Regions from separate parts of the Lentibacillus kimchii genome, predicted to be linked through region 2. Evidence: riboswitches for the same ligand, from Rfam matches in the RefSeq annotation. Region 2 holds a riboswitch; each other region holds the start of a gene.
What was found. A riboswitch is a leader RNA that binds a small molecule or an ion and turns the genes downstream of it on or off. The one in region 2 is predicted to bind S-adenosylmethionine.

Region 1 (5,898 bases), 1.0 Mb from region 2:
ATGCCTGGTTCTTGGGTGACAATTGTCAGTGGGGTGTCAGCGCTGTTTATAAAGGAGTCAGATGGAAAACGTGTATAGCTATTCGGTGTATTCAGGAAAATAAAATCATTCAAATCGTACAATTGCTGCGAAACGGTTTGCTGTTGTGTGGCATAATGGTTACCGGACGACAGCGACATGATCTGACTGTTCGGTTGATATTGGATGTCATACGATGGAAACGTGAAATACGAGCCATTCGGACCAGGCAGAAACGAAGCCTGTTCAATGCGGTTATAAACCTGATTCTGATACGTGTCAGCGCCATGAAGGCCTGGATCATTGGCAGCGGACAAACCATTATAAGCCATAATCGCAAAATACCAATCCTCAAGCACAGCCTTATCGTGCTGGTTCACATCCGGAATACTGTCAAGCTGCCATTTATTTAACAGGACGCGTGCACCCATTTTTATATTATAGGCAATATCCTGTTTCAGCTTGTCCTTATCAAGCTCCATCGAAAGTTTAGCCGGGTTGACCTGCATAATGCCAATACCACCACCCGGCGACATGTGGGGTTCACCATCATGGTCAAACTGACGGTAATCAGACTCTTGCGCTGCGATTGCTTTTAAAATCTCCGGCGGAATACCCTGCTCACGTGCCTCTTCCGTTACTTTTTCCTTCACCTTGCTCACGGGGGGATTAGCCGTGTCTGCAGCTGCTGCACTCATAGGCACAAAACCGCTTATCCCGATACAAACGGCTGCCGTCATTAGACATCTCGTCACAGCAAAACCTCCTCTAATCGTCAATAGTCATTAACACACATTCCCGGTTCCACAGAATTTTAATCCAGACTGGTACTCACAATTGTCAGAATCGTGTATGTACCTGGCACCCATTGGAGTTGTCAAAATACTGTTGACATTTATGATGTTATTGATATAGTCATATCGTAATCATATTTAAATAGAGAAATGAAGCAAAGGGGGGGCTTTATATGGCAGAAACGGCTATGGCATTAGATGGTGTCAGCAAAACTATCCGGAATAAAACCATTATCAGCGATCTGACATTCGCCATCGACAAAGGGGAAGTATTCGGCTTCATTGGGCCAAACGGTGCCGGCAAAACAACGACGATCCGCATGATGGTTGGTCTTATGAAGATAAGCGACGGTGATATCCGCATTCTGGGCAAGAGCATTAAAAGTGATTTTAAAGAAGCTATCCAGGGGATTGGCGCCATTGTGGAGAATCCGGAACTTTATCCGTTCATGAGCGGCTGGAAAAATTTAAAACATTTTGCCCGCATGATTCCCGGCATTACAGATGAGCGCATCCTGGAAGTGGTACGGCTGCTGGGCATGGAAAAGCCTATCAACGAAAAAGTCGGCCGGTACTCACTCGGCATGCGGCAGCGTCTCGGAATTGCCCAGGCCCTGTTGCACGAGCCATCTGTTCTGATTTTGGATGAGCCGACAAATGGGCTCGATCCGGCTGGTATGCGGGAAATCAGGCAGTATATTCGGCGGCTTGCGGTTGAGGAAAATGTCGCCGTGATTATTTCCAGCCATCTTCTATCAGAAATTGAGCTTATCTGTGACCGAATCGGCATTATCAAAAACGGTGAGCTCGTCACCACCCAATCTGTGCATGACAACTCAGACCAGCAGCTAAGTAAAATACAGCTGGAAGCAGCACCTGCCGAACGAGCCATTCAGCTGCTCAAATCCCAGCATGATATCGATGCCTCGGATCAAGACGGATCGGTAGCCTTTAAGTGCGAAAAAGAAACCATCCCAGCCCTTGTCAAAACACTGACTGAACAGGATATAGCCATCTATCAGATCAAGACGGCCAACGAAACACTTGAGGACACATTCTTTGATGTGATTGGGGCGAATACAATTGAGTAAGCTAATGAAGCTCATCTACAATGAAGAAATGAAAATCATTATCCGCAAGTCGACATGGGCTATGTTTGCCATTCTTGCCGTCATTATTATCGGCAGCGGGCTGATCGAAGTATTTCTCGGTGACCATCAAACGGCACCCGATGACAATTGGCAGCAGGCGCTGCAGGATGAAAACCAGCAAATCACGAAAGAAAATGAAGAATATAAAAAAGAAGTGGAAAACGATAACCGGCCATCGACCATTCCGCCGAGTATGGATAAGGTGGACAAAAACAACTATTACTTGGATAACGACATTCAGCCGAAAGAATATGGTGCCTGGCAATTTGTTCTCCAGAATAAATCCCTTTCATCACTGGTCAGCCTTTTCACCATTATTATGGCAGGCGGCATTGTCGCCCAGGAATTTAAATGGGGGACGATTAAACTGCTGCTGATCCGCCCGGTTTCACGGTCACAAATCTTGCTGTCCAAGTTTGCAGCGGTTATTCTCTTTGCCTTGGTGACTGCCTTGTTTGTGATTGTCTTTTCTTGGATCACCGGTGCAATTATGTTTGGCATCGAAGGTTTTCTGCCTGAAGTTGTGCTGCAAAATAATATTTTAGATACCAGTGAAGGTTTCCGGCAGACATTTATTGTCGGCGACGTATTCGCTGATTATGGGTATAAGCTCATCAATCTGGTCATGATGGGAACATTCGCGTTTATGATTTCCGCCGTATTCCGAAATAATACGCTGGCAATCGGAGCCGCTATTTTTCTTATGTTTACAGGAAATACGATTGTTACAGCTTTCAATGACTACGACTGGGCTAAATATATCCTGTTTGCCAACACCGATCTTGAGCAGTACACCGTTAGCGGATCGCCCGTTATTGAGGGTATGACGCTCGGTTTCTCGATTACCATGCTGATCGTTTACTTTGCTATTTTCATAGCTTTATCGTGGCTCGTCTTTAGCAAACGGGATGTTGCCAGCTGACAGATAGCGACTCAGCAGAACAAACGCGTGTCATAGCAAACAAAACAACCAGATTAAAATGAACAATCAACCGCTCCGGAAATAAAGGTAGCTTTTTCGCGGGCGGCTGGTGAGCCCCCTCGTGCTTGTTGCGCCCACAAGCTTTTCCGGGAAGCTTTGCGCTGTGCTTATCGCACGCCAGGGTCTCACCTATACCTCTTTTCCCGCAGGAGATTAGCCGTTTTCCCGTACAGAAAAGCGCGGAAAACCTGCTGCAATAGCAATCAAGCCAGCAATTCCTAATAAAATCGGATAAATGCAGTACGGCATAATGGCGACAGGCGATATCGACGCCACGCCGGCAATTGCCAATAATTGCGCACCATATGGTAAAATGCCCTGGAAAGCACTGCCGAAAATATCCAGAACACTGGCTGTGCGGCGCGGATCAATGCCAAAGCGCTCCGAAATTTGCTTGGCCAGGGAACCGACACTGATAATCGCAATGGTATTGTTAGCCGTTGACAGGTCAAACACCCCAACAATCCCGGCAATACCAACTTCAGCCCCTTTTCTTGAGTTAATGCGCTTGCTGATTGTCCGCAACAGAAAATCAATCCCGCCATTCACACGGATAAGTTCAACCAATCCGCCCAGTAAAATGGCTAACAGCGCCAGTTCCTGCATGCCTGCCATGCCATCGCCAAGCTTCGTCAAAAAAGCCATGACATTAAAGGAACTTTCATAAAAACCAACAGCTCCCGCTAACGCAATGCCGCCGATCAGGACATAAATGACATTAACACCTATAACAGCAAAAATAAGGACAGCAAGATACGGCAGCACTTTAATCAACTCAAATGGATGCTCACCGCTAATGGAGCCGCCGGCGTTCCATGTCAGAACACCAAACACAACCGCCGTTATAACAGCAGTAGGCAGCGCGATGAAAATATTCACCTTAAATTTATCGCTCATCTTCACAGCCTGCGTTTTGACAGCAGCAATCGTTGTATCCGAAATAATCGACAAATTATCCCCGAACATGGCACCGCTGATGATCGCACCCAAAATCAGTGGCATGCTCATGCCTGTCTCATCAGCCAAACCGACACCAATGGGGCCAAGTGCCACAACCGTGCCCACCGATGTTCCCATAGAAATGGAAATGAAGCAGCCAATCACAAACAAGCCCACAACCAAGAGACTTTCCGGCAGAATTGTCAGACCGAGATTCACCGTCGAATCAACAGCCCCAACGCCTTTAGCCACTTCAGAAAAAGCACCTGCCAGCAGGTAAATAATGACCATAAGCATAATATTCGGATGCCCTGCTCCTTTAGTCAGATAATCCAGCTTGTCGTTAAAAGGCATTTTCCGGTTCATCAATAAAGCTGCCAGAATAGCGATAAAGACCGCTACCAAAATAGGCAGTTTATAAAAGTCACCACTGATAATACCGGAACCGATAAACAGGACGAGAAAAATGACAAACGGGATTAACGCCGATGCACGCCCTTTATTCAAATCTGATGTATCCATGTCTACTCCTCCATTCATGATAGTTTCGCGCGTCTGCGTCCAGGACAGTTAAGCAAGGCAGACTGAACACTCGGCCTGCAAACAAATGGCTGTGCCGGCGTTTTAAGGGAATAAAAAAGCCCTCCGTTTTGGAAGGCGTTAGTCCGGACACCTTATCTGTCAAAACGCTCAAAACGCGAATTGCTGGATTTAGCACCTTGCATATTTGCAGGTTGCCGGGCTTCACAGGGCCAGTTCCCTCAGCCGCTCTGGATAAGTCATATGAAATTGGTTGATAATTCGAAAGTATAATAGAAGAAGCTGCATGTGTCAATAGCCGTACCTGTAAAAAGTGAATCGAATGGTGATACTTATGGCCGTAAGCCGCTTAAACTGCTTGATCATGCCCCTTCTGTTTATTATCAAATACAGGGTCCAGGACCGCCAGCAGTAATGAAAGAATCAGCTTGGTTCCACCCGAAAGTGTGATACTGTCTATAAACGCATCCACCGCCACAATAACTAACCAGTTCGACGCAAACGAAAAAAGCAATTGAACAAAAAATGCGAATCCCCTGCCTGTCATATTTTTAACAGACAGTTCAGCCATCGCCTCAAACGGCAGATCAACCACCGTTCCCAGGATAAAAAAGCTGGCCACAAACAACAGAAGGGACCAAATCGACTGGTACTGAACGCCCAGCAGCTCAAATGCACCCGCAAAACCAAAGAAGAACATCGCTAACACAAAACCGAGAACCAGGCTCATAAACAGCGTGGCGCCAATAACAGTAACGATTTTATCTTTTAATGTCATATCGCGAAACGAATGGTCCTGTTCATCAGACAAAAAGGGACCCTCCCAGCACGTTAATTAAAGAATAGTTCGATTGTAACATTTACCCATTAAAGGATCATATTGTGACGAATACCTACTTTCAAGCACCCTGCTTTATTTTTTCACGCCAACAATTTATGATGAACAGTGTACGGGATAAATTTGCGTTAGGAGACACACTAATATGCCTAAAAATATTCTAATGGTCGTAACCAATCATGAAAAGATTACAGAAGAGATCAAATCGGGTATATGGCTATCCGAATTTGCAGAAGCCTACAATGAATTTAAAGAGCAGGGCTACACGGTTATGGTTGCAAGTCCACAGGGCGGCAAATCGCCAGTGGATCAAAGCAGTATCGATGATCAGACACCACAGGCCATTCTCGATGCACAGCCCTATCTTGAGGAGACCGTCAAGCTGGATGAGCTGGATCCCCGGAACTTTGATGCGATATTCCTCCCTGGCGGCCATGGTGCCATGTATGATCTTCCGGAAAACCAAACGCTGCAGACATTTTTACGTGATTTCTATGAAGCTGATAAACCAGTAGGCGCTGTCTGTCATGGTCCAGCCGGATTGGTTGGTGTCACACTTTCGAACGGCGAACCGCTTATAGCCGGCAAGAAAGTCAACGCCTTCACAAATCTGGAAGAGCGCGATACAACACTTGA
Region 2 (5,898 bases):
TACACTGTTCCGAATATTTACAATTGTGTATGTACCTGGCACTTGTTACTTGTTAGCAGCATCTCTCCAGATTTCTTTCGCGGTATCGGCGACAAAGGCCAGTTTAGCCCATTGTTGTTCTTCGGTCAGTTTGTTTCCGTGATGGGTAGAGGCGAATCCGCACTGCGGGCTTAATCCCAGTTGCTCGAGCGGCACGTAGCGGGCTGCCTCATGCACTTGAGCGATCACGTCTTGGCGGTTTTCCAGCTCGCCCGATTTAGAGGTGACCAGCCCAAGGATGACGCGCGGGCCGCCTTCCGGAATGTAGGCCAGCGGTTCAAAACCACCGGAGCGCTCATCATCGTATTCCAGGAAGAATCCATCGACGTTGGCTTCGGCAAAAACGTTGGGTGCGATCCGGTCGTAGCTGCCGCCTTCATAGGCCCATGATGAGCGGTAGTTGCCGCGGCACATATGAACGGTCACGGTTAAGTCGTCCGGCTTATAGGCGAGACTCTCATTCAGCACTCGAACAGCCAGATCAATCAACGCGCCACGCTGCTCGCCTGGATCCGCATTCCATGGGACATAGTCTGCCGCCAGTCCCGATATATAGACATCGTCAAGCTGCAGATAGCGGAGCCCGGCATCATAAAATGTCTGAATCGCCTTCTGATACGTCTTGATCAGATCATCTGCATAGCTCTCCAGATCCGGATATATGGCAGGATTCCGCGTACCGTCATTAAAGAACAGATTCGGACTCGGGAGGGTGAATTTAACTTCAGCACGCCCGTCGACAATGGCTATCAGATCTTTTAAATCTTGTACAAAAGGATGATCCGGATTAAACGAAATCTCACCGGTGTTCCGGATACCGTGTTTTTCCACCTTTTCACCATTAAAATCAGCGCCTTGCTCCGGAATATAGGCCTCAAACCCGTTCAAGTTTTCCATGAAATCAAAATTGAAAAATCGGCGGCGAAATTCCCCGTCCGTAACAGCTGGCAAACCTGTCTCCAGCTGTTTATCAACCGCCCGTTCAATCTCCTCATTCTCAACGCTGCGCAGCTTCTCAGCGGAAATGGTGCCTTGCTCAAAATTATCTCTTGCCTCGTGCAGGCGGTCGGGCCGCAGCAGGCTTCCCACCTGATCAGCTGAAAATGGTGCTTTCGTTGTGACGTTCGTCATAGTTAAGCCTCCTCATAAAGATACTTCTCTAAGGCAAAATGGCAAATGACCGTACCGGAAAACCGGACGCTCCTTTGGTTTTGGGTACGATATTAAAGATGACGGCGCCTTTTGCCGGAACCTGATCAAGATTGGTCATCACTTCCACTTGAAACGTATCCTGATTCAGCACGTAGTATTCGGCGACAAGTGCGCCATTCTTCCGGAAATCTGCAGCCGAATCGGTATCAAATGTCTCGTGACCGATGGCTTTAATATGGCGCTGTTCGAATAAAAACTGCAGCGCCTCAACGGACCAGCCCGGCATATGGCTATTGCCCGCGTCATCTTTGTTCTCAAAGGCATCCTGCTCTGGCCAGCGCTTGCTCCAGTCAGTTCGGAGCGCGACAAACGAACCAGGCTCAATCTCACCGTGTTCTTGTTCAAATGCCCGGATATCGTCGATGCTCAATGTAAAGTCAGGGTTGCGCGCGGCCGCCGCTGACTGATCAATCACAATGAGCGGCAGCACCAGTTCCTGGAGCTCCAGCTCATGCACATAACGCTGATCCCCCGGTACAAAATGGATTGGCGCGTCGATATGTGTTCCGTACTGTCCCGGAACGGTGAACGCTTGCGCAAAAAAGCCATCATCATGATCGAACAGCGTCTCAAATTCAGCCGCGTTAAATGCGGAAAAATGCGGTGAATCCGGCCCAAATGCATGTGTCAGATCAATCCATTTTTTCTGCTTTAAAACATTGAACGCCTCAATTAGCGAATTAACCATCGTGATCATCACCCCTTAAATGAAAGCGGAAAGCAAAACAAATAGGATACTAAAAAAGTCTCTTCAATTAAGAAGAGACTTGAATACGATCATTTGCTCTTCTTATCTTAAGCGCCGCACGCCTTCTGGAATTAGCACAGTCACAGACCGATGCTGAGGCTTCCAAGGGCCAGTCCCTCCACCTCTCTGGATAAGAATATATTGCTTCCGTTTTGTTATTAACTACCACAATACATCTGTTATAATAAAAAGTCAACAAAGAATTTTGAAATTTTTTGGTGCCAGGTACATAAATAATGCGAATTGTTTATGTACCTGGCACCACGCACCGCAGGATGTGATAGAATGATAGATATACACAGCCATATATTACCGGGGATTGACGACGGCCACAGACGATCGCCGGCTATGTCCGCGATTTTAATGAGATGCTGGCCCAGGAAGGGATACCGCTCACGGTTTTGCCGGGGCAGGAGTCGCGGATACACGGTGAAATGGCGGACAGGCTCCTGACCGGTGACATTATGCCGCTGAATCAGACGACGAGCTATGTCTTTGTCGAATTACCGTCCGGTCATGTGCCGCGCTATAGCAAGCAATTGTTTTTCGATTTACAAGTGCAGGGCTACATCCCTGTGATCGTGCATCCCGAGCGTAATCGCGAACTTATGGAGCGTCCAGACGAACTGCAGGATTTGGTTAAACACGGCGCGCTCTCACAGGTGACAGCTGCCTGCCTGTCCGGACATTTTGGTAAAAAACGGCAAAAATACGCCAATCAGCTGATCAACGCCAATCTGTCGCATTTCATTGCCTCAGATGCGCATAACACGACATCGCGCGGATTTTGCCTGCAGGAAGCGTATGCGGTGCTGGACAAGGAGCACGGCGCGGACGTCGCGGCGGCCTTCTCGGAAATTGCGAGCTGCTGGTGGCCGGCCAAACGGTTAACCGCCTGCCGCCTGAGTCCATCAAGAAAAAGTCATTTCTCGGTTTGTTTAAATAAAATGAGCGGGAGCATGCCACAGCATGACCAACCTGGTACGATTACTCCAATGCAGGGGAGATCGTTTGCTCAACGTCATGCTTGCTGATGCTCTCGTACTATTAATCTTGCACGTTTAACAAAAAACCTGCCAGCGAATTGCTTGCGATTGTGAAAGCTGTTACCCTATTTGTGACTAGCAGCATTGGGCAAAACGCATTCGCCGATAAATAGTCTGCAGCCACTATATAGGGGAATGCCCAATGACGATGAAATGCATTCCGACGACGTTTATGAGAAAATTTATGCCGGACGCGTTAACGAACGCGCTCATGCAGCGGATCAACACAAAAATACTAGGAAGACTATACAAGAATTGTAGACTTAGAGGAGGTTATCGTTTGGCTACTGTTAAGAAAGCTATTATCCCTGCAGCCGGTCTGGGCACACGTTTTTTGCCGGCAACAAAAGCCATGCCGAAAGAAATGCTTCCGATCGTGGATAAACCGACGATCCAATACATCGTCGAGGAAGCGATTGAATCAGGCATCGAGGATATTATTATCGTCACCGGCAAACATAAACGCGCGATTGAAGACCATTTCGACCGCAACTTTGAACTTGAATACACACTAAAGCAAAAAGAAAAGTATGATTTGCTCGAAAAAGTTAATGACATATCAGACGTGGATATCCATTACATCAGGCAAAAAGAACCAAAAGGACTGGGACATGCCGTCTGGTCCGCACGGAAATTTATCGGCAACGACCCATTCGCTGTCCTGCTGGGTGATAATATCGTCGAATCCGAAACACCTGGCCTGAGGCAGCTGATCGAACAGTATGAGCAAACGGCAAGCTCTGTCATCGGCGTCCAGCAAGTCCCCGATGAGGAAACGAATCGCTATGGCATCGTGGATCCGGATATAAAGGAAGACCGGCGCTACAAAGTCAATTACTTCGTCGAAAAACCCGCCCAGGATGAGGCCCCATCTAATTTGGCGATCATGGGCCGCTACGTCTTGACGCCTAAGATTTTCGAGCATCTTGATAAACATGAAATCGGTGCCGGCGGCGAAATCCAGCTCACTGATGCCATCCAGATGCTGAATCAGGAACAGGACGTCTACGCCTATGACTTTGCAGGCAAACGCTATGACGTTGGTGAAAAATTTGGCTTTATTCAAACAACGTTGGAGTTTGCGATGAAGGATCCGGATATAGGCGATGATGTCACGGCGCTGATCAAGCGTTTGGCCGCTGAACATGACTAATCACGGTGGCTTGGCTTCTATCTGTCTAAAAACTGCTGGATGAAGGCTGCCGCGTCATTGGGATTGATAATCTCAATGACTATTACGACGTGAATTTAAAACATGCCCGGCTGGATCAGCTTGTGCCGTTTGAACGGTTCACTTTTTACGAAGAAGATATCTCCAACAAGGATAAGCTGATGGCCATTTTCGCGGAGCACCAGCCGGATGTTGTCGCTAATATGGCGGCTCAGGCAGGGGTGCGCTATTCGATTGAGCATCCGGATGTTTATATCCAGAGCAATCTCATTGGCTTTTACAATCTGCTGGAGGCTTGCCGCTATTATCCGGTGGAGCATCTCGTGTATGCCTCGTCCAGTTCGGTCTATGGGGCGAACAAAAAGGTGCCGTTTGAGGAGACGGATTTCGTGGACAACCCGGCGTCACTGTATGCTGCCACAAAGAAGTCGAATGAGTTGATGGCCCATACATACAGTCATTTATATGATATTCCGGCCACAGGACTGCGCTTCTTCACGGTATACGGGCCGCTTGGGCGTCCGGACATGGCGTATTTCGGCTTCACGGACAAGTATTTCGCCGGCGAGCCGATCAAGATCTTCAACAACGGCGACTTCGAGAACGATCTGTATCGTGATTTCACCTACATTGACGATATCATCATGGGCGTGGAGCGTTTGCTGAGCCATCCGCCCGAGAGAGATGAGGATGGCAGTGATCCGCACCGTGTCTTTAACATCGGCAACAACAGTCCAGAACGACTGATGACATTTATCAGTACCCTGGAAAAAGCGCTGAGCAAAGCATTAGGGCGTGAGGCTGAATTTAATAAGGAATATGAATCGATTAAGCCAGGTGATGTTCCTGCGACTTATGCGGCGACGGATAAGCTTGATCAGGCGATTAGATTTAAGCCGGAGACGTCGATAGAGGACGGGCTGGAGACATTTGCGGAGTGGTATGTGGGGTATTATGGGAAGAAATGAGAAAACGGCCGACATGGCCGTTTTTACTGAAAGAATAATAATATTAAAAATGAGCTGTCATAGACAGCCCATTTAGCCCTTCCTTTTCACATATGAAAAGAACGGTTAATTTACTGAAGCTTGTTATCGGCTGAACTTCACGGATAAATATTACGCCGGCAAGACCATCAAGATCTTCAACAATGGCGATTTTGAGAACGACCTTCACCGTGATTTCACCTACATCGACGATATCATCATGGGCGTGGAGCGCCTCCTGAGTCATCCGGCCGAGAGAGAACCGAAGATGGCGATCCGAGCCGTGTCTTCGACATCGGCAATAATAGTCCAGAACGGCTCATGATATTTATTGGTGCGCTGGAGAAAGCGCTGAGCAAAGCATTGGGGCGAGAGGTTAAGTTTAATAAAGAGTATGAACCTATTAAGGCAGGTGACGTGCCGGATACATATGCATTGACGGACAAGCTGTATCAGGCGATTGGATTTAAGCCGGAGACATCGATAGAGGACGGATTGGAGAAGTTTACGTATTATGGGAAGGCGTAGGAAACGACCGTATGGCTGTTTTTTATGTAAGTATGCATTCTAGGGGATGTACTTATAAGGCTACGGTCATTGAATTATTATAATCATCTAGAGAGCGTAAAATAGTTTGTGTAAATCGCAATGACTCAATAATGGTCATAGAAAAAGGAAGACCCTTTCCTGTAGAAT
Region 3 (5,898 bases), 1.2 Mb from region 2:
TTAATTCGTCCCATACTTTGTCAAAAAGAAGCTGATACTTTGAATGACGTCTGGCCATGAATGGTCTTTCATTACGCAGTTCAAGCGGCACTTCAAATGTTTTGGCAATCGTACCTGGATTACTGTCCATCACGATGATCCGGTCACTCATGGCTATGGCTTCTCCGATGTCATGCGTTACCAGAAGAGACGTCTTGTTATACAGCTGCAGCAAATCCCAGACTAAATCCTCTAATCTTAATTTGGTTTGATAGTCGAGGGCCGAAAAAGGTTCATCCAAAAGCAGAATATCGGGATTGGTAATCAAGGTGCGCACAAGTGCCACCCTTTGCCGCATACCGCCTGAAAGTGATTCAGGATAGTCACCAGCTATGCCGGATAAGCCAACCTGCCCAAGAAGTTCAGCGGCTCTGTTCTGTGTTTCACTTGAGTGGTCATGATGGAGTTTAGGGCCCAGTAAAATGTTTTCAATAATGCGTTTCCATGGGAATAAATAATCCTGCTGGAGCATATAGCCAATATTCGGCTGGGCCTGCTGCAATGGTTGATTATTAACGTAAACCCTGCCGGATGTGTGATTGAATATACCGGCCATAATCGACAGGATCGTTGATTTGCCACAGCCACTGGGGCCGAGCAGGGCAATAAATTCACCTTTTTTTACTGAGAATGAGATATTATCAAGTGCTTTTGTATAGGTTTTTTTAGAAAAATAAAGATGTGACACCTGATCAAGGGTGAGAAATGACATGGTTTTCCTCCTTATTTGCTACTTGCCAATGACTTCCTCAGCAATCGTTGTATTGACAAGATCTTCATACCGCGCATCTTCTGGAAGTTCGCCGGCTTCATCCATAATAGCCTTTAAGTTGCTCCAGCCTTCTTTATCAAGTTTCGGATTGGAAGCGAAAGAGTCCTGGTCCTTGTAACGCTCGATGGACGAGGCGATCATTTTCTTTTCTGTATCTTCAAAGTAGGGCTGAATGACATCCGCTATTTCCTCAGCACTATGATTCTGTACCCATTCCTGTGCATTATAGACGGCTCTCGTAAATTGCTTAACGGTTTGCTCATTGTCATCCAGGAACGTTTCCTTGGTCATAAATGAGGTATAGGGGACATTACCGGATTCTTCACCGAATGAGGCGATAATATGGCCTTTGTTTTCTTTTTCAAAGGTGCTTGCTGTTGGCTCAAATAATTGGACGTATTCCGCATCACCAGAGGAGAACGCACCTGGTATGTTGCCGAAATCAATATTCTGCAACAAATTTAAATCGGTTTGTGGGTCTAAATCATGCTGTTTCAAGACGTATTCACCGACCATTTGCGGCATACCGCCTACACGCTGGCCCAGAAATGTGCTTCCTTTGATATCATCCCAAGTGAAATCCGGTTTTGGCTCTTTAGCAACCAGAAATGTTCCATCTGTTTGAGTCAATTGAGCAAAGTTAACGGCTTGATCATTGGAATCCTGTGCATGAACGTAAATCGACGTTTCTGATCCGACAAGAGCCACATCTGCTCCATCGGATAGCAGGGCTGTCATGGTTTTATCACCACCCCAAGCTGTCTTTAGCTCAATATCGATGCCTTCATCTGCAAAAAAACCTTTTTCAATGGCGACATATTGAGGGGCGTAGAAGACGGAACGCGTTACTTCAGCTAATTGAATGGTTGTTTTATCCTGGTTAGTGCCACAGGCTGCTGTGATAATGAGCAGAAGAAAGCCTAAAAGCGTTATACCTAAACGTTTCATACCGGAAGGGCTCCTTTCCTGTAAACGTTATGGCTGTCCGCGCAGCTGTCTGTAAAGCCATCTGTCAGAGCGGATGATACAGACAGTCACATGCCAAGCGTTTTATGATATATCGTCATTTTATTCGGGTGAGGAAAATGTGTGAATGCCCAGATTGTCGCTGATGAATTTAGAGGACACAGGGGAGAAGGGTGGCAATATCAAAAAGGGGCTGGGACAACAGTGCGAACCACTTGCGTGACTGAACCGCTCCGGAAAAAGACGTCACTTTCCGCGGGCGGCTGGTGAGCCTCCGCTGAATCGGAGCATTGTTCGACGCTTGCGTTGTTCGCTTTCGTTATGTCCCAGCCCTTGCCAGTTTATACTGGCTATGGCTATCATATATAAATCCTTTTGGGATGAGGATATAGAAATTTAGTTACCCTTTGTAGACGGGTCCAGCCTTACGGATGTCATCGCTTGCCTCTGTGAATTTGCTGAAGTTATCGTGAAACTTTACGGCAAGTGCTTGTGCTTCGTTAACGTATGCTTGTTTATCAGCCCATGCATTCTTAGGAACAAGAACGTCATCAGGCACACCTGGAACATGAAGCGGAATGTCCAGTCCGAAAATCTCATCGGTAACGGTTTCGATAGTTGCCAGTTCACCTTCCAGTGCAGCGTGGACCATAGCTCTTGTATAGGAAAGCTTGATTCGCTTACCGGTCCCATATGAGCCACCAGTCCAGCCGGTATTAATGAGAAAAACACTTGAATTAAATTGATCGATTTTGTCTCCAAGCATCTCAGCATATCTGGATGGTGCCAGCGGCAAAAATGGGGAGCCAAAACAAGCGGAAAAGGTTGCTTCCGGCTGAGTGATTCCCCGCTCAGTTCCTGCAAGTTTGCTGGTATAGCCGCTTAGAAAATGGTACATGGCCTGCTCTTTTGTCAGTTTGCTGATCGGCGGCAGCGTTCCAGATGCATCTGCTGTCAGGAAAATAATCGTGTTCGGATGACCTGCAACACTGGGTGTGACGATTCTGTCGATATTCTCCAGTGGGTAGGCTGCACGCGTATTTTCGGTCAGTGACGTGTCATCATAGTCCGGTTCACGCGATGATGGGTCGAGTACAACATTCTCCAGTACGGAGCCAAAACGAATGGCATTGTAAATTTGCGGTTCTTTTTGCGCTGACAGGTTAATACATTTGGCATAGCAGCCGCCTTCAATATTGAAAATGCCGTTCGGACTCCAGCCATGTTCATCATCACCAATTAAGCGCCGGTAAGGATCTGCCGAGAGCGTGGTTTTCCCCGTTCCGGACAGGCCGAAAAATAGGGCAACATCGCCTTCCTGCCCAACGTTTGCCGAACAGTGCATGGATAAGACATTGTTCTGCGGCAAGAGATAGTTCATGACAGAAAAGATCGATTTTTTAATTTCACCAGCATATTCTGTTCCGCCGATCAACACAATCCGCTTCTCAAAGGAAATCAAAATGAAAGTCTCGGAATTGGTTCCGTCGGTATCCGGATCAGCTTTGAATGTTGGGGCGGATATAACAGTGAAATCAGATTCATGTGTTTCTAATTCACCCTTTGTCGGAGGTATGAACAGCTGCCGGGCAAATAGACTGTGCCAGGCATACTCTGTTATAACGTCAATTGGCAGCCGGTAGTTAGGATCAGCCCCAGCAAACCCTCTGAATTGAAAAAGAGCATCTCGATTATGCAGATGAGCTGTTACTTTTTGCAGCAAATTGTCAAAGACGGTTTCATCAATCGGTTGGTTGATTTCACCCCAATCAACGTGTTCATCAGACATATTATCACGGACGATAAATTTATCTTCAGGAGAACGGCCGGTATACGCACCAGTTGTTGCACATACAGCCCCGGTCGCGCTCAGAACACCTTCACCCCGGTTCAGGATTTTTTCTGCTAACTGCGGCACAGCCAGGTTCTTCTGTATATTGTCGTGAGCAAGCAAATCTTGCATCAGTAAGGTGTCTTCTTTTGTTTTCATTTTCAAAACCTGCCTTTTTTTAAGTTCGGCCAAATGATTCTGTTATATTAATTCGCTTATTAGTATAACACATTAAACACATTAGTCCATACTATTTTATGGTTAATCGTATGAATTTTTTATAAATGTGTGATACCAGTCGACAGTGGACAAGTTGACAGCCGAGGGTTATTTCGTTATGATAAAGTTTCGAGCGGATATTCTCTTATTCGGAGCTGGTGGAGGGACAGTCCCAATGAAGCCCGGCAACCATCACGTCTGTGACGAGGTGCTAATCTGGTGCAAGGCTGAAACCTTGAACAATAAGAGTGAAAGGCCTAATCCTTTCCTCATTGTGCGGGAAAGGATTTTTGTTGTGAAGACGTCACTTGATTGCAATTTATGCTGAAAAGAGTTCCGCAGCAAACACTTAAGGAGGACACGGCCACATGGCTGTTAAAAGGCGTTTATTTACATCGGAGTCCGTTACGGAAGGCCATCCGGACAAAATATCTGATCAGATTTCCGATGCCATATTAGATGAAATTCTAACAAAAGATCCAAATGCCCGTGTTGCTTGTGAGACGACTGTGACAACAGGCTTGATTCTGGTATCAGGTGAGATCACGACAACGACATATGTCGATATCCAGGCAATCGTTCGGCAAACGATTAAAGATATTGGTTATACCAGGGCTAAATATGGCTTTGATGCGGAAACATGTGCTGTGCTTACAGCAATTGATGAACAGTCCCCCGATATTGCCGGCGGGGTGGATGCGGCGCTTGAGGAGCGTCAAGGCGAGATGAACGATGACGAAATTGAATCCATCGGAGCAGGCGATCAGGGTCTGATGTTTGGTTTTGCCTGTAATGAGACAGACGAACTGATGCCTTTGCCGATATCGCTGGCTCATAAACTCGCAAAACGTCTCGCCGATGTGCGTAAACATAATGTTCTGAATTACTTGCGCCCTGACGGTAAAACGCAGGTGACGGTGGAATATGATGAACAGGGGACGCCAGTGCGAATTGACACGATCGTCATTTCTGCCCAGCATCATCAGGATATTTCGATAGATCAAATTAAACAGGATTTGATTGAGTCAGTTATTCGTCCGGTTGTGCCGGCAAAATGGCTTGATGACGAAACAAATTATATTATAAATCCAACCGGCCGGTTTGTGATCGGCGGTCCCCGCAGTGATGCAGGGATGACAGGCCGGAAAATTATTGTTGATACGTATGGCGGATATGCCCGGCATGGCGGCGGTGCTTTCAGCGGGAAAGACTGCACAAAGGTTGACCGGTCTGCCGCTTACGCAGCGAGGTACGTTGCTAAAAATATAGTTGCGGCAGGTTTGGCTGAAACATGCGAGGTGCAACTGGCTTATGCGATCGGTGTCAGTGAGCCGGTATCGATAGCAGTTAATACATTTGGCACAGGTATCATGGCTGAGGAGTCGCTTGCAGATGCTATACGCCACGTATTTGATCTTCGTCCAGCAGGAATTGTTCGTATGCTTGATCTGCGTCAGCCGATTTTTAAAGATACAGCTGCCTATGGCCACTTCGGGCGAACGGATAGACTATTTCCGTGGGAAAAAACGGATAAAGTGGAAAAACTTCAGGCACTAACGGTAAAATAGCCCTCTAATAAACATCATTATGAGCTTTCTTCCTGCAGAGAGAAAACGTATTATAAGGGCAGAGGTGCACCCCAAAAGTTAGACTTTAATTTTTGGGGAGCAGTACATATACTTGACGTGTTTCTCGTCAAAGTTAATAACTTAATACTTTCGCAAAAATACGCGCTTCTTTGAAAACAGGTGTTCCCGGATGTAGCTGTGAATCTCTGAGAGAATCCGCTCGATGACCTGGGTTTGGTTTGCTAAGATCCGAACGGAAAAACCAGGCGCCATTAGTTCTGAAAAGCCCAGCTTGCAGTCAGCCGCGTCAGACCTGAATTGTTCTGTCAACGCTTCTATATGTTCGCGCTGCAAATCCTCATTTACCACCAGCATGGAGCCCAAATGCGAGAATCCCTCCATCATACCGATGTCCTGAATATGATCTGTTGCGGGATTTAATTTTAAATGATCAAAGACAGCAAGCTGATCATTCAGGTATACTGTATTTTTGACCTGGATAT
Region 4 (5,898 bases), 250 kb from region 2:
ACTTTGCCGTCTTTAAAGGTCAGGCTGAACCCGTCAATCACATTGCCGCCATAATTAAGCGGCTTCGTATTGGAAACCGTGCCGTTCACGGCATATTTATGGGGCATCGTGAAGACTTCCTCAGTCGGCATATTTGGATTAAAGGTTGTCCCCTGCTCCGATACAGCTGATCCGCCTTTCCACAGGTGACCTTTTGGCAAGGCAATTTCGAAATCTGTTCCCGGTGCCTTGTAGATAAGTTTCTGATATTGCTTCCGGTTCAGAATCTCCCGGGCTGTCTCCAGCGTTTGATTATGCTCCCGCCAAGCTGCTACGGGATCGTCCTTGTCAACCCGGACAATCGAGACAATGGCATCCCAAAGACTTGCGACTGCTTCCTCACGGGATTTACCCGGAAATACCTTTTGTGCCCAGTCCCCCGTTGGAATGGCGATGATTGACCACGTAATCCGGTCATTCATCGTATATTGGCGGAAGTTTTGCATGGCTTCAGCAGATGCTTTATTTGCCATTGCCACACGCGCTGAATCAATTCCTTTCAGCAGATCCGGATCGGTGGCCTTAATGGACAGCACTGCGGCGCCATCTTCAGCAAATGATTCCTGCATGTCAACCTTCCAGTCCGGAACATGACCGATCACTTCATCCGGAGCATTTTCATACTTCAGACGTGTCAGCTCGTCATCGGCCCAGTTAATATGTACATTCTTCGCGCCCATCTCATAGGCTTTCCGGGCGACAATACGTGTAAAATCCGACCCTTCAATCGGTGCATTGATCATGAGTGCCTGATTCTGCTGCAGATTAACACCGGTTCTCAGCGCCAGATCCGCGTATTTTTCCATTGTTTCACGAGCGACCATATGATTACCTCCAAACAAATTGATATCACTATTATTATGTCATAAATAATGTTATTTACCAAATAATCTAACTGTTCGCAAATTATATCGTTTCTCTGGCCTGATTAACCACAACACCAGTAATATGGCGTTGTGACGGCCTGATCAGGCGTTGCCATTCCACGGATAATCGGTGCCAAAGTCAGCTGCAACCGCTTTGGAATGCGAACGGCGCTTTTTCCGCTCTTCCGCACGTTCCGGTGCCCCTTCGTGCAATTGCTTTTCCTGAGCGGATTCCGGATAGACAACTGGTACCTGCGCCGGCTTGCCATCATCTTCAATCGCAACATACGTCAGAAATGCGGTCGTGCACACCTCACGCTCACCTGTTAACAAATCTTCCTTCACGGTTTTAGCAAACACTTCCATTGACGTGTGGTGTGTCCATGTAACAAATGCCTCCACGCATACGGAATCCGTTTCTTTAACCGGTGCCAGAAAATCAACCGAATCAGTTGATGCCGTTACAACAGGTTTGCGTGCGTGTCTGACAGCCGATATGGCTGCAACGTCATCAATATGCGCCATTAGCTTACCGCCAAATAATGTACCATGGTTATTCGTGTCCGGCGGCAGCACGTGTGATGTTTTAACAGCTAATGAATTTTTGCATGGTTTTGACTCCATAATGTTGCCTCCAATTCTTCTTGTTTCATAAGTATTCTCCCCCATTGTAGCACGATTATAGCGCTAATACTTATAAAACGGGGGAGAGCAAACGGGCTATGGACTCTTTAAACCGAATGCCAAGCGAGCGGTTCTGGTACAGTGTTCGGGTCATTTGGGTTGAGCGCGCCATATCCCGGTAAAAAGCATCCAATAATTCCTGAGACACGCCCTGATTATACATAAAAGCGTTCACCTCGAAATTCAGGCGAAAACTGCGCACATCAATATTGGCTGTGCCGACTGATGCAATTTTGCCATCAACAATCAATGTTTTCGCGTGCAGAAAACCATTTTGATAAATATAAACCTGTGCCCCTGCATTCAACAGATCTCCGATATAAGAGAATGTAGCCCAGTATACAAATGGGTGATCAGGCTTATTTGGAATCATAAGTTTGACATTAACCCCCGACAGGGTTGCAATCCTGAGTGCATCCTGCAGACTGTCATCAGGAATAAAGTAGGGCGTCTGGATGCAGATATACTCTTTTGCCGACATGATCATTTTAATATAGCCGTTTTTAATTTGCTCCCAGTCTGAATCAGGCCCGCTTGAAACAATCTGCATCCCGATGTCACCACCAGCCTTAGGCGTGAAATAGCGCTCATCATACATGATATGATTGCGCGAAGCCTGGTTCCAGTCCAGAATGAACCGGGTCTGCATATTCTCAACTGCATTGCCGACGACCCGCAGATGCGTGTCCCGCCAAAAGCCGAACCTGCGATTATAACCGAGGTATTCATCACCGATGTTAAACCCGCCAATATAACCGATTGCACCATCAATGATAGCCAGTTTGCGGTGGTTGCGGTAATTAATTTTTAAATTGACTTTAGGGATTTTCGGCGGAAAAAAAGATTCAATCATGACCCCCTCTTGTTTCAGTCGCCGCAAGAAGTTCCGGTTAATTTTCCGTGACCCCATATCATCGTAAAGAACGCGCACTTCCAGCCCTTGCCGCGCCTTTCGGATAAGTATTTTGGCTGTCCGCTCACCAAGCCAGTCATTGCGGAGAATATAATACTGCAGATGAATATGATCCGTCGCCTGTTCCATGTCCTGCATAAGGGTCTGAAATTTTTTCGCGCCATCTGTAAAGATCTTAACATCATTATTTTGTGTCAAAATCGCATCATCATTGCGCAGATGCAAATAATACAGATCTTTATAATCAGCCAACGCATCATTTTTAAAATGGAACGTGCCGTTTTCCAGTGCTCGCAGCTGTTTTTGGACAGCAAATTTCACCCCTAGTCTGGCTTTGGTATCCCATGTAAAGATATGCTGGCCACTGATCCGTCTGCCGAAAATTAAATATAAAATAAATCCAAGTATCGGAATGAACAAAAGGACCATTAGCCAGGCCCATGTTGTGGACGCATCTTTTCGTTCCAGAAAGATAACCGTAAAAGCCAGGGCAATGTTCAAAACAAGGATCAAGCCTAGAAAGAATGATATAATGTTCACTTGTTAAAACCCCTCTTCAGCATATGGCCACTATCCATAATATAGCATAATTTTCCTTCATACGTTAGAGCCAAGCTGGATGTGCTGTTAATTTGCCCTTTTGTCATAAACCGTATAACCTCTTAGCCAGATACTAGGTGAAAGTCTCTGGAATAACTTTATAAAACTGCCTGATTAAGCACCATTTCACCTCCCAGCTGAGATACATATAGTTGACATCTCTCACTAAATGATATACCCAGCGATAAAATTTTAAAAACAACTTGACGAACGCCCACCAGGTCATCTATAATATTCAGTTAATTAATAAAAATTAAAATCTCTTATTGCGAGCGGTGGAGGGACCAGGCCCAATGAAACCCGGCAACCATCAAGTCCGGCGATATGACTTTGAAAGGTGCTAAATCCTGCAGACTAGAGCAGATTCTGACAGATAAGAGAAGGATTAGCGCTATGTCAGCCTCCTTCTTTTCTGAAGGAGGTTTTCTTTTCCTGGTTAACGGAATGATGATGCCAATTGGCTAAGAAAGCCCGCAATCATTTTCAAAGGAGGAATTCCAATGACACCATTCAACCTGTACAGTCAAGAGACTCAATTACTTCACGGAGGGCAGAAACCCGATCCAGAAACAGGGGCGCGAGCGGTCCCGATTCATCAGACAACATCCTATGTTTTTGACGACACGGAGCACGCACACAATCTCTTCGGCCTGACCGAAGAGGGTAATATCTACTCACGTATGATGAACCCCACCGTCGATGCTTTCGAGCAGCGAATGGCTCTTTTGGAGGATGGCTCAGCAGCTGTTGCCGTTGCTTCCGGCATGGCTGCCATTACACTGTCGATTTTAAACCTGGCCAGCAGTGGTGATGAGATTATCGCCGACAGCAGTCTGTACGGCGGGACACACAACTTGTTCGCCAATACCCTGCCCAGATACGGCATCCATGTCACATTTGTCGATGGAACCGATCCAGCCGCTTTCGAAAAAGCCATCACCGCCAATACAAAAGCCTTTTTCGGCGAAATTATTACCAATCCAGGCCTGAACATATTGGATGTGGAGACCATTGCCGCGATAGCACACCGAAACGGGATCCCGCTTATCATTGATAATACATTCGCTACACCTTACGGGACGCGGCCTATCAGCTGGGGTGCTGATGTTGTCGTCCATTCAGCCACTAAATGGATTGGCGGTCACGGCACGGCAATTGCAGGTGTCGTTATCGATGGCGGACGTTTTCAATGGGATAATGGCAACTTCCCCGAATTCACAGAACCAGATGACAGCTATAATGGTCTGCGTTATGCCGATCTAAGTCCGGCAGCGTTTGCCATGAAATTGCGTGTCCAGCTATTACGTGATATTGGTGCCTGTTTGAGCCCGCAAAATGCTTTTTTATTGCTGCAGGGCCTGGAAACACTGCACTTGAGGGTCGAACGTCATAACGCAAATGCTGCTGTTGTAGCAGATTTTCTGAACAGCCACCCAGCCGTTGAATGGGTAAATTACCCAGGACATCCGGGGCACCCCTCGCATCAATTGGCCAATAAATATTTAGACAGTGGTTACGGCTCTATCATTACATTTGGCGTTGAAGGGGGACGAAAAGTCGGCCAGGAGCTAATTGACAATGTGACGCTCTGGTCCCATGTTGCCAACGTAGGCGATGCGAAGTCGCTGATCATTCACCCGGCCTCAACCACTCACCAGCAGTTAAGTACAGATGAACTGACGCAAAGCGGTGTAACGGAAGAATTAGTTCGCTTGTCAGTTGGCCTTGAAGCAACACAGGATATTTTGGCTGATCTGGATCAGGCCATTGCGAAAGCCTCCGGGCGGCCAGCTGCCATCCAGCCAACCGAAGATGACGCGATCAGATGGCTGCTTCACTCACCTTTCGACCGGACAAATGGGACAGTACGGCCTAAAACCATCGCCGTTTTTGGACTGAACTCAGGGGATGATCGTTTTGCTGAAGATGTCAGCCAGCTGAAACAATCCGGCTTTCAGATTGTCCCGATTGGTACAGAGGACAGCGGCACCTCTGAAAGCTTAGACGCTTCCCCTTACCAGGTGGATGCCATCCTGACGAATCAGCACACACTGCCGCCAGAAATAACTGAACAGGCCATCGAGCAGAAAACAGCGATACTCTGGACGGAACAGCCAGCCGCCCATTACGATCAATCGCTTGAACGGGCACGCACATCCGGTCTTACGGTCATTTCCGGCAGACGGGCATATGAGGAGGCTTATCGGCTGCGGCATCATAATCCCGCCGAAGAAATGGTACACACCTGAGTGCTCACACGAGACTATGATTTTAAAATTCGCCTTCAGTTCGAGGGCGAATTTTAATGTTTAAACCTGTTTTTTATAGGGCTGATACAAGCGTGAATATGCTATAATAGAAGAGAACATAAAGATGAAAAATGCTAAAAGCTATAGCTTGCAAAGTAAAGGGTTGCCATTCTACGATGAAACGTGCTGATTACGTGACAAAGGACGACAGGTGTAAAACATGACAAAAAAGTATGTGCTGACGATAGCAGGCGTCTTGCTTGTGGCTCTTGCTGGTTTTTTAATTTTTTCTGAATCATCAAGCCCAGATCAACAGACGAATGATCAGGCGAGCCAGCAGCATAAAGATGATGCTGCTAATGAGCAAACGAATCATGACAGCGACAGGCAGGCAAACGCTGCTTCCCAGAAAGACGTGCCTATAAACAAGGAATCGGAAGAACCCGCCACTGGACTCAAGGAATTTTTAAATGACACCATCAAGCGGACACTGGATTTATTTAAAGATAAGAAAACATACGTAACCGCTGTTGGCGACTCACTGACC

Region 1: another riboswitch for S-adenosylmethionine. It lies ahead of ACZ444_RS03820 (Na+/H+ antiporter NhaC family protein); the one in region 2 lies ahead of ACZ444_RS12545 (cyclase family protein).
Region 3: another riboswitch for S-adenosylmethionine. It lies ahead of metK (methionine adenosyltransferase); the one in region 2 lies ahead of ACZ444_RS12545 (cyclase family protein).
Region 4: another riboswitch for S-adenosylmethionine. It lies ahead of ACZ444_RS13730 (PLP-dependent aspartate aminotransferase family protein); the one in region 2 lies ahead of ACZ444_RS12545 (cyclase family protein).

Annotation. Positions count from the first base shown of each region.
Region 1 covers NZ_AP043934.1:676,723-682,620, reverse strand. Annotated here, with positions in the region: gene ACZ444_RS03835 (transglycosylase SLT domain-containing protein) at 1-773, opposite strand, end outside; gene ACZ444_RS03830 (ABC transporter ATP-binding protein) at 986-1,903, shown strand; gene ACZ444_RS03825 (ABC transporter permease) at 1,908-2,885, shown strand; gene ACZ444_RS03820 (Na+/H+ antiporter NhaC family protein) at 3,099-4,406, opposite strand; SAM riboswitch class I at 4,556-4,665, opposite strand; gene ACZ444_RS03815 (YrvL family regulatory protein) at 4,774-5,235, opposite strand; gene ACZ444_RS03810 (type 1 glutamine amidotransferase domain-containing protein) at 5,408-5,898, shown strand, end outside.
Region 2 covers NZ_AP043934.1:2,385,341-2,391,238, reverse strand. Annotated here, with positions in the region: gene ACZ444_RS12550 (5-methyltetrahydropteroyltriglutamate--homocysteine S-methyltransferase) at 46-1,170, opposite strand; gene ACZ444_RS12545 (cyclase family protein) at 1,199-1,939, opposite strand; SAM riboswitch class I at 2,039-2,136, opposite strand; partial or broken gene ACZ444_RS12540 (tyrosine-protein phosphatase) at 2,285-2,945, shown strand; gene galU (UTP--glucose-1-phosphate uridylyltransferase GalU) at 3,326-4,198, shown strand; partial or broken gene ACZ444_RS12530 (NAD-dependent epimerase/dehydratase family protein) at 4,220-5,184, shown strand; partial or broken gene ACZ444_RS12525 (Rossmann-fold NAD(P)-binding domain-containing protein) at 5,321-5,730, shown strand.
Region 3 covers NZ_AP043934.1:1,136,311-1,142,208, forward strand. Annotated here, with positions in the region: gene ACZ444_RS06170 (ABC transporter ATP-binding protein) at 1-751, opposite strand, end outside; gene ACZ444_RS06175 (ABC transporter substrate-binding protein) at 770-1,759, opposite strand; gene pckA (phosphoenolpyruvate carboxykinase (ATP)) at 2,178-3,767, opposite strand; SAM riboswitch class I at 3,970-4,076, shown strand; gene metK (methionine adenosyltransferase) at 4,196-5,395, shown strand; gene ACZ444_RS06190 (urease accessory protein UreD) at 5,537-5,898, opposite strand, start outside.
Region 4 covers NZ_AP043934.1:2,630,434-2,636,331, forward strand. Annotated here, with positions in the region: gene ACZ444_RS13715 (aminopeptidase) at 1-863, opposite strand, end outside; gene ACZ444_RS13720 (acyl-CoA thioesterase) at 1,008-1,529, opposite strand; gene cls (cardiolipin synthase) at 1,600-3,042, opposite strand; SAM riboswitch class I at 3,363-3,482, shown strand; gene ACZ444_RS13730 (PLP-dependent aspartate aminotransferase family protein) at 3,603-5,351, shown strand; gene ACZ444_RS13735 (GDSL-type esterase/lipase family protein) at 5,572-5,898, shown strand, end outside.